Regions from separate parts of the Paenibacillus sp. 1781tsa1 genome, predicted to be linked through region 1. Evidence: riboswitches for the same ligand, from Rfam matches in the RefSeq annotation. Region 1 holds a riboswitch; each other region holds the start of a gene.
What was found. Region 1 has a riboswitch for cobalamin ahead of nikB (nickel ABC transporter permease). Riboswitches for the same ligand answer to the same signal wherever they lie in the genome.
Positions count from the first base shown of each region.

Region 2: it holds a riboswitch for cobalamin, as region 1 does, so the genes downstream of both, cobJ (precorrin-3B C(17)-methyltransferase) here and nikB (nickel ABC transporter permease) in region 1, are expected to answer to the same signal.
Region 3: it holds a riboswitch for cobalamin, as region 1 does, so the genes downstream of both, NKT06_RS07400 (ABC transporter substrate-binding protein) here and nikB (nickel ABC transporter permease) in region 1, are expected to answer to the same signal.

Region 1 is NZ_JAMYWY010000001.1:275,592-280,579, reverse strand. It holds gene NKT06_RS01280 (ABC transporter substrate-binding protein) at 1-1,421, opposite strand, end outside; gene nikC (nickel transporter permease) at 1,436-2,269, opposite strand; gene nikB (nickel ABC transporter permease) at 2,270-3,208, opposite strand; cobalamin riboswitch at 3,375-3,567, opposite strand; gene NKT06_RS01265 (AraC family ligand binding domain-containing protein) at 3,645-4,472, opposite strand; gene melA (alpha-glucosidase/alpha-galactosidase) at 4,677-4,988, shown strand, end outside.
Region 2 is NZ_JAMYWY010000001.1:6,528,469-6,533,456, forward strand. It holds gene NKT06_RS29195 (sirohydrochlorin chelatase) at 1-126, opposite strand, end outside; gene cobJ (precorrin-3B C(17)-methyltransferase) at 417-2,348, opposite strand; cobalamin riboswitch at 2,752-2,941, opposite strand; gene NKT06_RS29205 (uroporphyrinogen-III synthase) at 3,137-3,976, opposite strand; gene NKT06_RS29210 (GerAB/ArcD/ProY family transporter) at 4,108-4,988, opposite strand, start outside.
Region 3 is NZ_JAMYWY010000001.1:1,676,749-1,681,736, forward strand. It holds gene cbiB (adenosylcobinamide-phosphate synthase CbiB) at 1-771, shown strand, start outside; gene NKT06_RS07395 (histidine phosphatase family protein) at 762-1,448, shown strand; cobalamin riboswitch at 1,607-1,745, shown strand; gene NKT06_RS07400 (ABC transporter substrate-binding protein) at 2,196-3,194, shown strand; gene NKT06_RS07405 (FecCD family ABC transporter permease) at 3,191-4,237, shown strand; gene NKT06_RS07410 (ABC transporter ATP-binding protein) at 4,234-4,988, shown strand, end outside.

The DNA of each region.
Region 1 (4,988 bases):
TCCACGTCAAACTCGGAATGAAGGCGAGTAATTACCTCATCCAGCTTCGGATTGCTATATCCGCCCACATTCCATTCCGCACCCGTCATAAAGTAGAAATCCAGAATATACTGCGGGTCACCCGTGATGCCTGTATTAATACTTGTTAAAGCGAGGTCGTAATTTCCGCTCTTCTGATGATCGGTTAGATCCTCATAGGAGGTCATCTCCACTTGAACGCCAATCTCTTTAAGCTGGGACTGCATTGCAGCAGCCACAATCGAATCAGACTCGTAAGCGGAGTTGAGAATCAGCTGTAGCGACAGCTTCTTGCCGTCTTTTTCGCGAATGCCATCTCCATCTGCATCCTTGTAGCCAGCCCCATCCAGCAGCTGTTTGGCTTTCTCCGGTTCGTAATCATATCCTTTGATCTTGTCATAGCCGAAAGGCAGAGCTGATGTGAATGGTCCTTTGGCAGCCTGACCGCCCACCAGTGTATTGGCATACATCTCACGGTCAATACCATAAGAGATCGCCCGGCGAACCTCCGGATCACTCAGCAGCGGATTGGTCGTGTTAAACCACACGAACTGGGTACGCAGGCTAGGAATTTCATCTATGGTGTATTGACTCTTGTCCTGGAATAACGTCAAATTGCTACGTCCCACGTTACTGGCTACATCAATCTCTCCAGACTGCAGGGCAAGGGCACGTGTGCTATCATCCTTGATATATTTCAACGTCAATGTGTCTACATCTGCCGCGCTGCCCCAGTACCCGTCATACTTTTTCACCTGGATCTCCTGATCCGGCGTATAACCTGTCACCATAAATGGTCCCGTAGCGATAGGCTCGCTCTTGAATTTGGATGTATCTGCACTCGTATCCACAATGACAAACAGTGGCTCGGCAATATTACCAAGCAGGGACGCATAAGGCTCTGTCGTCTTAATCGTCAGATCTTGTCCTTCAGCAGTCATCGAGGCTACGGGTACAGTCGCTTGTCCTCTCTCGTTTAACTCAATGGAGCGTTCAATCGATTTTTTCACCGCATCTGCGGTTACTTTGTTTCCGTTATGGAAAGTTACACCTTCCCGAATATGAAAGTGCCAAGTCGTGTCATCCACTCGTTTCCAAGAATCTGCAATTTTAGGGACCAGCTTCATATCCTCGTCAAACTGGATCAGTGTCTCACCAATCGCTGCACGCGTCAGCGTCCAGCCATTCCATTCTTCTGCCGGGTCCAGACTGCTGCCAAGCCAGAACAGGGCCACATTCAGATGAGTTGGTACACTTGTCGTGCCCTTGTCCGCACCCGCCGACTTCTCCGTTGCATCAGACGAGGTCGATGGATTATTGGCAGTGCCACAAGCTGCAAGCAAGAACACAACCAACATGGATATGAGGGTGAGCAGCATTGATTTTTGAAAATTCCTCTTCATTCTGGTTCCTCCAGTTAAGCTGTATTTTTCTTGGGATCAAGCACATCTCGCAGGCTGTCTCCCAGTAAATTAAAAATAATGACGGTGCTAAATATCGCCAAGCCCGGATATATCAACAGCCATGGTGCAGTCTGCAGATATCTTCTGCCTTCATTTAACATGGCCCCCCACTCGGGGTTCGGAGGCTGCGCGCCAAGCCCAAGAAAGGACAACCCCGAGATGGACAGCATCATACCACCCACATCCATCATCGCCATGACGATGATTGGAGACATCATATTGGGCAGGATCGTCCTGCCGATAATCTGTAACTTACGTGCTCCGCTGAAAGCAGCGGCAGCGACATATTCCTTTTGCTGAAGGGAAATCACCAGGCTTCTCGCCATCCGTGCATACTTCGCCCACCAGACAACCGACAGTGCCAGCACCGTATTGAACAATCCCGGCCCCAGCATCCCCACCACAGCGATCGCAAAAATCAGGCCCGGAAATGCCATTAATGTATCAGACAGGCGCATGAGCACCATATCCGTCACACCCCGAGCAAAACCGGCGATGACTCCAATCGCTATACCTAGCACAAACACGATGCCAATCATCATAAAAGTGAGCAGCAGCGAGGTACGTGCACCGTACAGAAGACGAGATAATACACAGCGGCCTAGTTGATCGGTTCCAAGAGGATACTCGGCGCTGGATGGCTGCAACACTTTGGCAAAGTTCGTTGCAAGTGGATCGTGTGGTGCAAGCAGCGGTGCAACCATGGCAAGAATAATCCAGAAGGCGGTCAGAGACAGCAGGAAGGTGAACCAGCGATTCTGCAGTAATACAAGTCTGAAGGCTCTCATCTATATATCCACTTCCAGTCGGATTCGGGGATCACGAAGATGAGTCCATATATCCACCAGCAGATTCAGGGTGACATATATGATCGCCATCCAGATGACATACCCCTGAATCAGAGGATAATCCCTTGTGAAAATCGCATCTACAGCCATCTGTCCAACGCCCGGCCACACAAATAAACTTTCCACAATCGCTGCACCACCTAACAAAGCACCTGTTGTCATGCCCATAAGGGTAACGATCGGCAGCAGGGCATTCGGGAGAATATGACGCAAAATAATGATCGACTCCTTCACACCTCTGGATCTGGCTCCGATCACATAGTTCTGGCTTGTCTCCTCAAGCAGGACCGCACGAATCTGTCTGCTGTACTGGGCAACAAGTGGAATCGCGAGTGTACATGCAGGCAGAATCAGGCTATACCAACCGGAATTACCCATTACCGGCAGCAGCTTCAGCTGTACACCGAAGACCAACATGAGCAGCATACCCAACCAGAAGCTGGGCATCGATAATCCGGCAAAAGAGAACAGACGAATGACGTGATCAAGCCATTGGTTACGATAGACAGCCGACAGCATCCCCAGTGGAAAGGAAATCAGAATAACCAGAAGCATGGCACTTCCTGTTAGCAAAAGCGTTGCCGGGAGCCGTGCCATCAACACGTCCAGTACTGGACGATTGTATTTATATGATGTACCGAAGTCTCCAGTCACCACCTGTCCCAACCATGTCCCGTATCGGTAGAGAAAGGGCTCGTCCAACCCAAGCTCCGACCTCACCTGCCTGACCAGCTCATCGGATGGCGTTACCCCTGTAGACATAAGCATAAGTCTGGCTGGATCTCCAGGAGACAGATAGGTTAGCAGGAACGTCAGGAACGTGATGCCGAACAATACGACTACCAGTTGTATTAATCGTTTAACGATATATCTGCTCAAGTGCTCTAACGTCCTTCCCCAAAACTCTATGTATGTGTCATGATGTTCTTCGTCCATAACAAAAAAAGCGTCCCTCTCCGTGTACTGGATGAGGACGCCTTAAATAAACAGATTTTCAGAAAAAATCATGCTCTCTAAACACCTTCCTATCTCCCGTAGGGTACTACTGTGTTTGTTAAACCTGGCAGGTCTCCTGGCTCCAGAATCATCGTCACTTGCAGCTCCTTCCCGGCTTAAACCAGTGGATTATCGCTACCTGACTCCTCTGTTACAGTGGCGGGACCGCGCCGGTATTACACCGGACTTCCCTATTAAGCTTCCACCCTGACGGGCAAAGCACCAAGTTCCACATATTCAATTACACTTCTGTATCAGTATAGCGGGACAACGTTTAATGATCAAAACTTTTCTTTTAAATTTGAAACACCAGGTGCGTCTAATCGCGAATTCTCGACCCCTTCGGAGATACGCCCGTCACACGCTTAAACATCTTGGAAAACAATAATGGGTCCGTATAACCGACAGAATGGGCCACTTCACTGACCGACAGCCCTGGATTCTGAAGAAGTTCGGCAGCACGATTCATACGGTACTCCAGAAAAAATGACTGTAGCGACATGCCATATCGCTCTTTGAACAATCCCGATAGATACGTACGATCCAGCCCCACAGCTTGGGCAATATCCAGAATGGAAGTTCGCTGACTGTACCTGTTCTCCATAAACTGCACCGCCTGCCGGATGTACGTTTCTTTGTTCGAAAGGAGCTGCCCTATCTCTTCCTCCACAGGTGAAGAAGAGATTAGTTCTGCCATCAAGCGGTACAATAGACTCTGGTTCAACACATCGCCTTCCGGTCGCGTGGAAGCTTGGACCATCTCCGTATACAACCGTTCCATCGAAATCGTATCATGGGCATCATATATCGGGCGCTCCGGGCTCAGTTGGGCACGTTGCATGAATGCTTTGGCTTGTACACCTTTGAAGCCGAACCACGAATACGTCCAGGGTTCCTTCGGATCTGCCTCATAATGAATAAGCGTGTCCGGGAAAATGATAAAACCCTGTCCCTCGCTAAGCTTGTATTCCTGATCCCCCATGTACACGATGCCCCGTCCTTCATGGATGTAATGCACAATATAGGAATCACGTACACCCGGTCCCCAGTAATGGGCGGGTTCACACGCCTCCCACCCGAAGAACAACAAGACCAGTTCCATCTGTGTCCAGTCCGTGGGAACCACATTCATCTCTATTTTTCTCATTTTATGCCCTCCCTCCTTGTTTCCTTCCGAGGTTCACCATCTGTATGTCTAATTAAATTATAACAGCTAAAGCACAACATTATTAGTTGAAAACGGAAACAAAAATGGGATTATGCCATGTTTGAGAGGGGTTGAGCCATAGTTATATGTGCCGAATCGGCCTATAGTTGGGGTACAACATTTTTCAGGGAGGCTGAAGTTAAGATGAACAAAATTACGTTTCTCGGTGCAGGAAGCACCGTCTTTGTCAAAAATGTATTGGGTGATGTCATGATGACCGAAGCACTGCAGGATTTTGAGCTGGCATTGTTTGATATCGATGCTGAACGTTTGAGCGATTCAGAGCGTTTGCTGACCAGTCTGGCCCGTTCACTCGGAAGTCGTTGCGTCGTGAACGTATATCAGGACCGCAAAGAAGCGCTGCGCGGGGCCAAATATGTCATCAACGCCATCCAGGTCGGTGGATATGATCCATGTACCATTACGGACTTCGAGATTCCGAAGAAATACGGACTA
Region 2 (4,988 bases), 6.3 Mb from region 1:
CAGAAAACAGGTCTCCACCAACGTATTCTCGGGTGCCTTCGCTGCTACCTCATGTGCAAACTCCTTCAGTTCCCGGTTCCCCTCGGGATCACGACTCCCGTGTCCCACCAACAATATTGCATCCATCTTTTGTTATCCTCCCCCGTCTGAACCGCAGATCAGACTTTTCATATTCATTCGGCATTCCAGTTCATCCGGCTAAAACTACGTCAACCAGTCATTCCATCCATTCACTGCATTAATCGTAAAAATCAATTCATCTATGTCAGCTGAAATCCAGCGAATATTGCAAAATATTAGATAGGTCCTGACAGGCTACACCATCACGTCTCCACGAAAGAAGCCATGCAGGCAAGGACTTAATTAATACTTACTCAAGGCTTAGTTAGGTATTTAGCAAGGAATTGAGTATGGAATTAGTCACCACATATCGGGTTTACTTCCACAGTGACCGGTGCATCCACATGGCGGAAGCCCTGAATTACGCCAACTCGTTTGAAGAATTTATGGAATCGCTCATTCGGATGACCTTTTTCCTTGTAATCGGCTACAATGCGTTCCACAATACCACCAATCTGGTCACCAGGAATTCCCTCCGCTACAGGCTGAGCAGGATGCGCATTGCGGCCGAATTTCTTGCCGCCGAGGAACAGGTCATATGCACCTTTGCGATACACGATGCCGATATCCTCCAGCACTGCCCCGTAACATGCCATACCGCACCCATTCAGCGCCACACTTGTTTCTTTGGGTGCACCCAGTCCGCCAATCACGGCCTGTAAATGGTTAGCCATCGGGACAGCATCGTCCTTCTCCATGTTGCAGAAGTCACAAGCCTTCACCTTGATGACATCACCAATCGGTACAACGATAAAATTCGCTGCACGCAGCTCTTCAACCAGCGAGTCCGGTTCAAATGTCGGCACTCTCAGAATAATCTGGTGCTCCGGCGTGTACTCCAGTTCGCCGTCTTCACTTGCACACTGGGCCAGCAGCGCCATCTGGGCTGCGGTAAATTTTTTGTTGCCCACGCCGGGCGACACGCCGACTTCAAACAGCGGCGCCTTACGCCCAGGCTCGGGCACGTTGCGTACCGCCGTTGCGGTCGCAGCCTGCGGTGCACTTGCCTCTCGGCTCGGCGCAGCTGCGTCCAGCCAGCGGCTCGCCGATTCGCCCGCGAGCGCGCCACCTGCCGCGAGCCGTGTCAGCGCCTCGGCGGCAAGCGCAGCTGCGCCGGCGCGTGGCGCTTCTGCGACTTGGCCCGGCGCGGCAACTGCCGCAACGGGCGCAGGTCGCTCGCCAGCAAGCACGGCGGTGCCAGCGCTGCTCGCCGGGCTTGCCGCAGGCGTAGCGGCAGCAGCCCCTGCGCCAGCGGGCGGCTGCCCTTGCGGAGCCGTGCCCGCTCCGGCGCTTGCGCCGCGCAGGGCTGGCTCCGCCTGTGGCTGCGCGGCTGATGCTACGCTGGCCGCGCTCTCACCCGCTGCCTCGCCGGAGGCGGCAGCGCGGGCTTCCATTGCGCCGAGCGACCATGGCTCGGCTTCCGTGCGTAGTCGCTCATGGGGTCTGAGCGACTGTTCCGCGGTGTTCAGCGTATATTTCCGCTGATACCCGCGCGGGGTGACCATGAGTCCTTCGTACATCATGGTCGAAGAGTTGCCGATAATCACGGTCGTCAGCATGCCGATATCATGATTCAGCATATCCTCGAGTGTGGTCATGACAACGTCCTGACGCTCACGGTATGCACTTTTCACTAGACCTACCGGGGTCTGTGGGTCACGATAACGAAGGATCATTTCCTGTGTCTCCACGATCTGGCGTGTGCGCCGTCCACTGCGTGGATTGTACAGGGCAATGACAAAATCAGCGGACGCTGCGGCTTCGACCCGGCGAATAATGGTCTCCCACGGCGTGAGGTGATCACTAAGGCTGATCGTACATGCATCATGCATGACGGGGGCACCAAGCAGTGATGCGCAAGACTGAATGGCCGACACGCCCGGAATAACTTCGACGGCAACACCCGTATCCGGCTTCCAGCCTTGCTCCATCAGCACCTCGTATACCAGACCCGCCATCCCATATACGCCTGCGTCACCACTGGAAATTACGGCAACAATTTTGCCCATCTCCGCCTGTCTGACCGCTTCTTGTGCACGGCTTACTTCCTCCGTCATACCTGTGCGTACAATTGCTTGCCCGTTTAACAGAGGTCGAATCAGATCCACATAGGTGTTGTATCCGATAATAACCTCGCTCTCCTGAAGTGCTTCGAGTGCCCGCTTCGTGATATGTTCCATTGCTCCCGGACCGAACCCGATAATCAGCAGCTTGCCTTGATCATGCATTGCTTTTCCTCCTCCATCACACTTGTCGAACTGATCTAAACAGTGAAGAAGGACGGCTATGCCGACCTTCTCCCCCACTGTACTGCATGTCCAACTCGTCAGCTCTGTTTACTCAGACTATCAAACAAGGCTCTTACATCACTTGTTGTGATCCAACTAATCTATTCCTCTACCTGCAATTTCCCTACATCGGGTAGGTATCGCAAGGATGTACATTTATCTATAAAAACAAAAAAATCCCATCCTTGTAACGGATGGGATACGCATGTACGTACACTCAAGAACATAGTCCAGACTCCCTGAGAGTAGTCCTGTGACTATGTGGCCCAAGGGGGGCCAGCCAGGCGAACCGCTTGTTCGCCCATTTCCTGATTCTTCGTACACCACTCCTTTCCGCGAAGGGTTAGGTGACACATGCAAGGTAGGTCTCCTGGCTTTGGATCATCAGCTTCCTTTTCTGTCTTCCCCGGCTTTCCGAGTGACTTGGATCAAAAAGGGCTTCACCATTACAGTGGCGGGACCGCTCGGGACTTTCACCCGATTCCCTGTTACCTCTTGCTGCACGCAAGAGCACCTTGCTTGTTTTCATTCAATATTGTTTTCATAATAACACCGCGCAGGAAATAATGTCCATGCTTATGATACTTGTCCGTTCTTCTATTTTCAGACAAACCAAAAAAAAGTCCTGATCCAAAAAAACGGATCAGAACCTGATGTAACATACATATAAGATTCGTTTTAAACCATGCATCTACCGAATGATTAAATACATCCATAGTCATTGATAACTAGGATTGCAGGCCACTACTCTTGGCCGCACGCCCCGCCGCAAAGTAACGTCCGAGCTCAACGATGAGTGCGCCCATCTTCTCTTCCTCCGGAATGACCAGCGCCTCAATGCCTTCTTCACGCATCGAGTTTGCTGTAACTCTACCTACAGATGCAGGAATTACGCCTTGTCTGAAGGCGTCAAGCATCGGCTCAAGCTTGTCCTGGGAGGCCGCGTATTGCGTCAGGAATCTGACCTGGGGTCCACTTGTGAACGCAACGGCATCTACCTCGAACTTTAGAATTTCATTCAACAACTGTTCCAGCTCTGCCTCTTCCGGCGGTACATGGCGGTAAGGGAGCACTTGTCTGACGATTGCACCTTGTTCTTCCAACCATGCAACGAGTTTGGGAGCTGTCTCCCCATGAAGCTGCAATATGACCTTTTTCCCTGCGAGATCATGTGGGGCGAATTCTCGAATGAGCCCGTCCGTGCTACCATCATCATCTCGTACCAGCGGTGTTAACTTGCGCTTTTTGAGCGCATTCACCGTCTTGTATCCCCTCGCTGCAATGGAGGATTCCGATAATACATCCAACAATTGTCCTGCGACTTCCATATCCTCAGCCATTTCAAACAATGCATCCAATCCCATACCCGTCGTTAACACCGCCCAGTCTGGCGGGTCTGAGATCCAGGATACCAACCCATCCCTGATACTCCGATCATCCAGGAATACCGTACCTTGTGCAGGTCGCACAAGCGGGATTCCCCCCATTTTTTCAACCAGTATGGACATTTCTTTCGATTTTCGCGGTCCAGTCAATGCTACACGTACACCTGCCAAATGTTGAGCCATTCATGTTCCCCCCGTTAGTTCAGCCGAATGTTCATCAGTCTGACTACAGTATACAGGGTACTTCTGTGAAGGGAAACTGTGCTTCCCCTCTTTTTGCCCATTTCATCTATAACGATTTTTGATGGAATATATCAGGAAGGCTGGAGTTCTCCACCATGAGAATCCTGCCTTTTTTTATCTCCATTCTTCTCCGAATCAGAGGAGCCTTGCCCCTGTTCATGCTTCTCTTTCTTGGACTGGTCTCCCGATCTCTGTTGGGTAGATTCTTTTTTATCCTTTTTGCGAGGACGAAGGAAAAGAAACAACACAATCGGGAACAGCACTTCAAAAACAATGGCAATCCAAGTCCATTCCCGGGTAAAACGATAAAGCTGAATAGCGTTTCTGAAAAACCAGAATGCACAAACAAAGCCTAACAGTGCCACCGGACCAGTCATGACCTTTCCGGAAACGTTCGGAATCATTCGCTTCAGTCCCCAACAGACAAAGTACAGATCAAATGCAATTTTGGTAATCATGGCAGGCAAGGTTGCCGCTGCCAGCGCCAGGTCAAACCGATCCAGGAAATCACTAATTTGCAGCTGCCTTGCAAGTTCATACGAAGGGTATACTAGTCTGGAGGCAATGGGCACACCAATCGACGTGATGGTTTCCACAATAATCAACATCATTAGCAATCCCGAGATAATGATGCCCCATAATACAGGCTTGAAGCGAAAATCACTGCCCTTGACGACAAAAGGCAAGGCAATCATCTCGCCATAAAAAGAAAATATGTACCAACTCCCTTTGCCTACACCTGCCGTATCGACATGAAAATAAGGCATCAGATTGTCCATATTGATCTGCTGGATAAGCATGAAAGGCACAATGATAGAGTTCAACAGGAACAGGGTAACATAGAGTTCCGACATTCCGATCAACGAACCAAGCCCACCCCGGACGATAAATACCGCCATAATCATGAGGGACAATACCACAATGGATATCGGCGTTGTCTCCAGCAAGGTTA
Region 3 (4,988 bases), 1.4 Mb from region 1:
TGGGGACTTGTATATGTGCTTTGGCTGATTCATCCTGTCATTGCAGCAGCAGCTGAAGTGGTGCTCATTGCAACGACCATTGCTTCAAAAGGGCTGAAGGATGCAGGTATGGAAGTGTATCGTCATCTGAAGCAGCAGGATTGGCCGGCGGCCAGACGTTCACTGGGTATGATTGTTGGACGAGATACGGCGCATCTGGACGAACCGGAGGTTGTACGGGGAACGGTAGAGACGGTTGCCGAAAATATCGTTGATGCCATTGTATCCCCGTTATTTTATGCGCTCATTGGAGGCGCTCCTCTAGCTATGGCTTATCGTGCCGTCAACACGCTGGATTCCATGGTCGGATATAAAAATGACAAGTACCTGCATCTTGGCTGGGCCTCGGCCCGTCTGGATGATGTGGCGAACTGGATACCTGCGCGGCTGACCGCGATGCTGTTAATTGTGGGTGCCTGGGTCATGAAGCTGGACGCCAAAGGAGCAGCTCGCATGGTCGCACGGGATGCCAGACTGCATCCAAGTCCGAATAGCGGTTTTCCCGAATCAGCGGTGGCTGGAGCACTGGGCATCCGGCTTGGCGGACATAACGTGTATCATGGAGTTGCTTCGTTTCGCGCCTACATGGGCGAGGCCACACGGCCGATGGAAGCCGAGGATATTGTGCGAACATCAGGTCTGATGTTCTGGTCAGCAGGGGCATTTGTGGTACTGTGTGTGATCATAACGCTAGGTGTGTGGCTGGCAGGAGGGACGCTGTTATGGCCGTAAATGAAGGGAATGCAGGCAATGAAGTACATATGGATCAACCCGGCTCACTGAAACGAAACATTCTGTGGGTCCGTCACGGGACAACGCTGTGGAATGTGGAAAAAAGATACCTGGGGCATACCGACATTGGTCTGTTGCCAAATGCCAAAGAAGAACTGGCTCCGCTTCATGAACAATTGAGCGGTGTTTTGTGGCACGAGGTATATTGCAGTGATCTGCTTCGCTGCCGGCAGACGCTGGAACAGATCCTTCCTGATGCCAACGCACAGGTGAAGTTTGACTCGCGTCTGCGTGAGAATGATTTTGGACAGTGGGAAGGGCTGACGTATGATCAGCTTAAGGATAATTCTGTGTACCGAAGCTGGATTGATGCGCCGCAGGAGGTCACTCCGCCCGGAGGGGAATCGTGGCAGGAGTTTACCGGACGGTTGGATTCCTTTCTCCAAGAGATGTTGTTGGAGGGTCGTCCTTCGATCCAAGTTGATGAGGGGCAAGTGCCAACCATAGTTGTGGTTACGCATGGTGGTGTCATCCGGTATGCCTTGTCCCGTCTGATTGCCGGGCTTGGGTTCTGGGATACACATGTCGTACCGGGACAGGCGATTCAGGTTCAGCTTGATCGACAGGGGAATCAATGGTTTGGCAGCAGAGTGACTTTTCCGCCAATCGGGTTGTAAGGATGTACAATATACCCTATAATCACAACAGAAGTGTGACTTCAACATGGATACAGATACGGTGCAGGCTGTTAAGTCTCAACGAGTATGCAACATGCAGAAATTACACGGCAATGGTTTACCATATCAGCGACCAAGGGTCCCGTGTGTGAAGGCTGTTTTCATGGCAGATTGGTACGAGTCGTGAAACACACAAGGGTGAAATGGGGAAGTCGGTGCAAATCCGGCACGGTCCCGCCACTGTAAAACAGGATGATTCCTGTAAGTCAGGTTACCTGCCCTGGACGTACAAACCGGTGTTCCTTCGAGGAAAGGACAGCGTTTCGGGCTATTCTATGCGCATGGACAACCTTTGGTTGAACATGTACAGATCGCCATATGCGAGACGTCATCCCTGATCCTGGACGTATGGATTGGGGATTTTTTATTGTTCATGTAAGATGAACCGAGACCAATTTTACACGAGGTCACTCCGATTGCAGTACCATCTTCCGATCGCTGTTATCCCCAGATTTTTTGAATCCTTTTTTTGAAAGGGAAAATCCGGTGATAAGCGTATGCTTCCGATGTAGCTTTCTTGTAGAAAGCTTTAAGCGAACACTTCGTTTCTTCAGATCGGTTCTGCACTCTCCGTTAACGTGTAAATGTTGCAGTTCAAACCTTACACAGGAACACCAAGGCATGGGGAGCAAGAGTTCGAGCACGATGGAAGAAAATAGCACAAATAGAGAAGGGGAGAATAACAGAATGAATTTCAAGAATTGGAAAAACGTAGCGTCCCTGCTAAGTGCAGCGGCACTCGCACTGGCTTTGGCCGGATGTGGCAATGCAACAACGAATGAGGGTACAGGTACTTCACAGCAACCAGCACAGGAGCAGTCCCAAGGTCAGGCGCAGACGGACCTCAAAACACAATATCCACTTACCGTTACGGATGCAACGGGTGAATCGTTTACCTTTGAAAAGGCACCGGCCAAAATTGTATCCGTGTCTCCGGCTGAGACGGAATCCCTGTTTGCCCTTGGATTGGACGATCAAATTGTTGGTGTATCCGACTATGACGATTATCCTGAAGCAGCAACAACCAAAGCGAAAATGGGCGGTATCACCAAGCCCAATGAAGAGTCGATCATTGCAGCTGAAGCCGACATCGTCTTCACAGGTATCTCGATGAGCGAGGATGCCGTGAAGAAGCTGCGCGAACTGGGTATTACCATTTTCAAAACGGATCCTAAATCCATTGACGACGTGATGAACAATATCGAAACCTTCGGTAAAATCACCGATCATCAGGAAAAAGCACAAGAAATCATCACTCAGATGAAACAGGACGTGACGGATGTAACCGAAGCGGTGAAGGCAGTTAAACCGGAAGAGAAGAAAAAAGTATACGTTGAATTCTCCCCAGGCTGGACTGTAGGTAAAGGTGAATTTATGGATGAACTCATCACTGTAGCCGGTGGTAGCAATATTGCTTCGGACAAAGATGGTTGGTATGAAATTAATGAAGAAAACGTCATTGCCTCCAACCCGGATGTGATCCTGTATGCCAACGATGTAATTGACGAAAACTCCAAAACACTGGATCAGATCATCAAGGCACGCAGCGGCTGGGATCAAATTACAGCGGTGAAAAATGACGCGGTTATTGGCCTGGATGCCAATCTGCTGAGCCGTCCGGGTCCACGGGTAACTCAAGGGTTGAAAGAAGTAGCCAAAGCGATCTACCCTGACTTGTTCCAATGAGTAAAAAGCTGATCCTGTTCGGAACGACGGGCATGGTGCTGCTGGTGCTCACCGTGCTCATCTGCACGGGCATTGGTTCAGTAGCGTTGCCAATCCGGGATATTGCAGGCATCTTGATTCACAAAATTCCCTGGTTGGGCGACTGGATTACACCGGATTGGAATAAAGCAGCCGAACAGATTATCTGGAAAGTCCGTTTTCCACGCGTACTGCTTGCTGTGCTCGTGGGTGCTTCACTGGCCATTGCGGGTTCGGGCTTCCAGGGTGTACTGCGTAATCCGCTGGCCGATCCGTTTACACTTGGTGTATCATCCGGTGCGTCGGTGGGGGCTGCTTTCCTGATTTTCTTCGGATTGCAGTATGCACTGATCGGGATCTGGACGTTACCCTTGATTGCGTTTTTGACGGGTGTAATCACGTTATGGTTTGTTATGGCACTGGCTCGTGAAGGGCGTAAAATACCAACACACAGCCTCATTCTGGCTGGTGTGGTCATGCAAAGTTTCCTGGGCGCAGTGGTTTCCTTCCTGTCGACCATGTCGAAACAGACGATTAATGAAATTATATACTGGACGATGGGAAGTCTGGCTTTACGCGGGTGGTCGTATACGGCCATCCTTTTCCCGTATTTTCTGTTGGGGCTGGTCTTTCTCTGGAGTAGGGCACGCTCGTTGAATGTGCTTGCGCTGGGAGAACGTCAAGCGGCACATATCGGGATTGGCGTGGACAGGCTTAAGCTGTCCGTTCTGGCAGTTGGCACACTGCTGACCGCAGGGGCTGTCTCGGTATCAGGTGTCATTGGATTTGTTGGATTGGTGATCCCGCATATGTTGCGGCTGCTGGTGGGGCCGGATTATCGACTGCTGGTACCTTTGTCTGCCATTGGTGGAGCAATCTTCATGGTGTGGGCCGATACCATCGCAAGGTCGTTGCTTGCGCCAACTGAAATTCCGCTCGGTGTTGTCACCGCCTTTGTTGGTGCGCCGTTCTTTGCTTACCTGCTGCACCGGAACAAAAAGTTGCAGAAGGGGATGATGCCATGAGTGAAGAGAAGGAGAGACGTACGAATCAACGTGGGGACAAGGTTTTGGCTTCCAGTACCAATTCCAATGCCAGTACCGATTCAAACTCAACTTCACTTATTTCCATTAAGGGAGCAGGGAAGTCATATGGTAATCATCAGGCATTGCGTAGTGTAGACTGGCATGTTGGTGAAGGTGACTGGTGGGGTGTTGTCGGTCCAAACGGCAGCGGCAAGTCCACCCTGATCCAGCTTATTGCCGGAACGGAACAGTTAAGCGAAGGTCAGATCCGTATCGATGGTCGAGATATCAGCTCTTACAGCCGTAAGGACCTGTCGCGCATGATCGCTGTATTGCAGCAGGACGGCTTGCCACCCATCTCTTATCCTGTACGAGACGTGGTGGAGATGGGGCGATATCCGTACCAGAACTGGCTGGGGCGGGAAGCGGGTGATGGGGCACTTGTGGTAGACAGGGTGCTTGAAGACCTGGGATTGACGGAGCTGGCGGACAGACCGCTGGATGCACTCAGCGGCGGGCAACGACAACGGGTCGCACTTGCCAAAGTTATGGCTCAGGAGCCGCGGTTGCTGCTGCTGGACGAGCCGACCACGTTTCTGGACATTAAGTATCAATTGCAATTCATGGAATTGTTATCGGCATGGCGACAGAGAAATAACATTACGATTGTGGCTGTGCTGCATGATCTGAATCTCGCCGCGTTATTTTGCGATCACATTCTGGCGCTCCGTGAGGGCATGGCGGTTGGAAA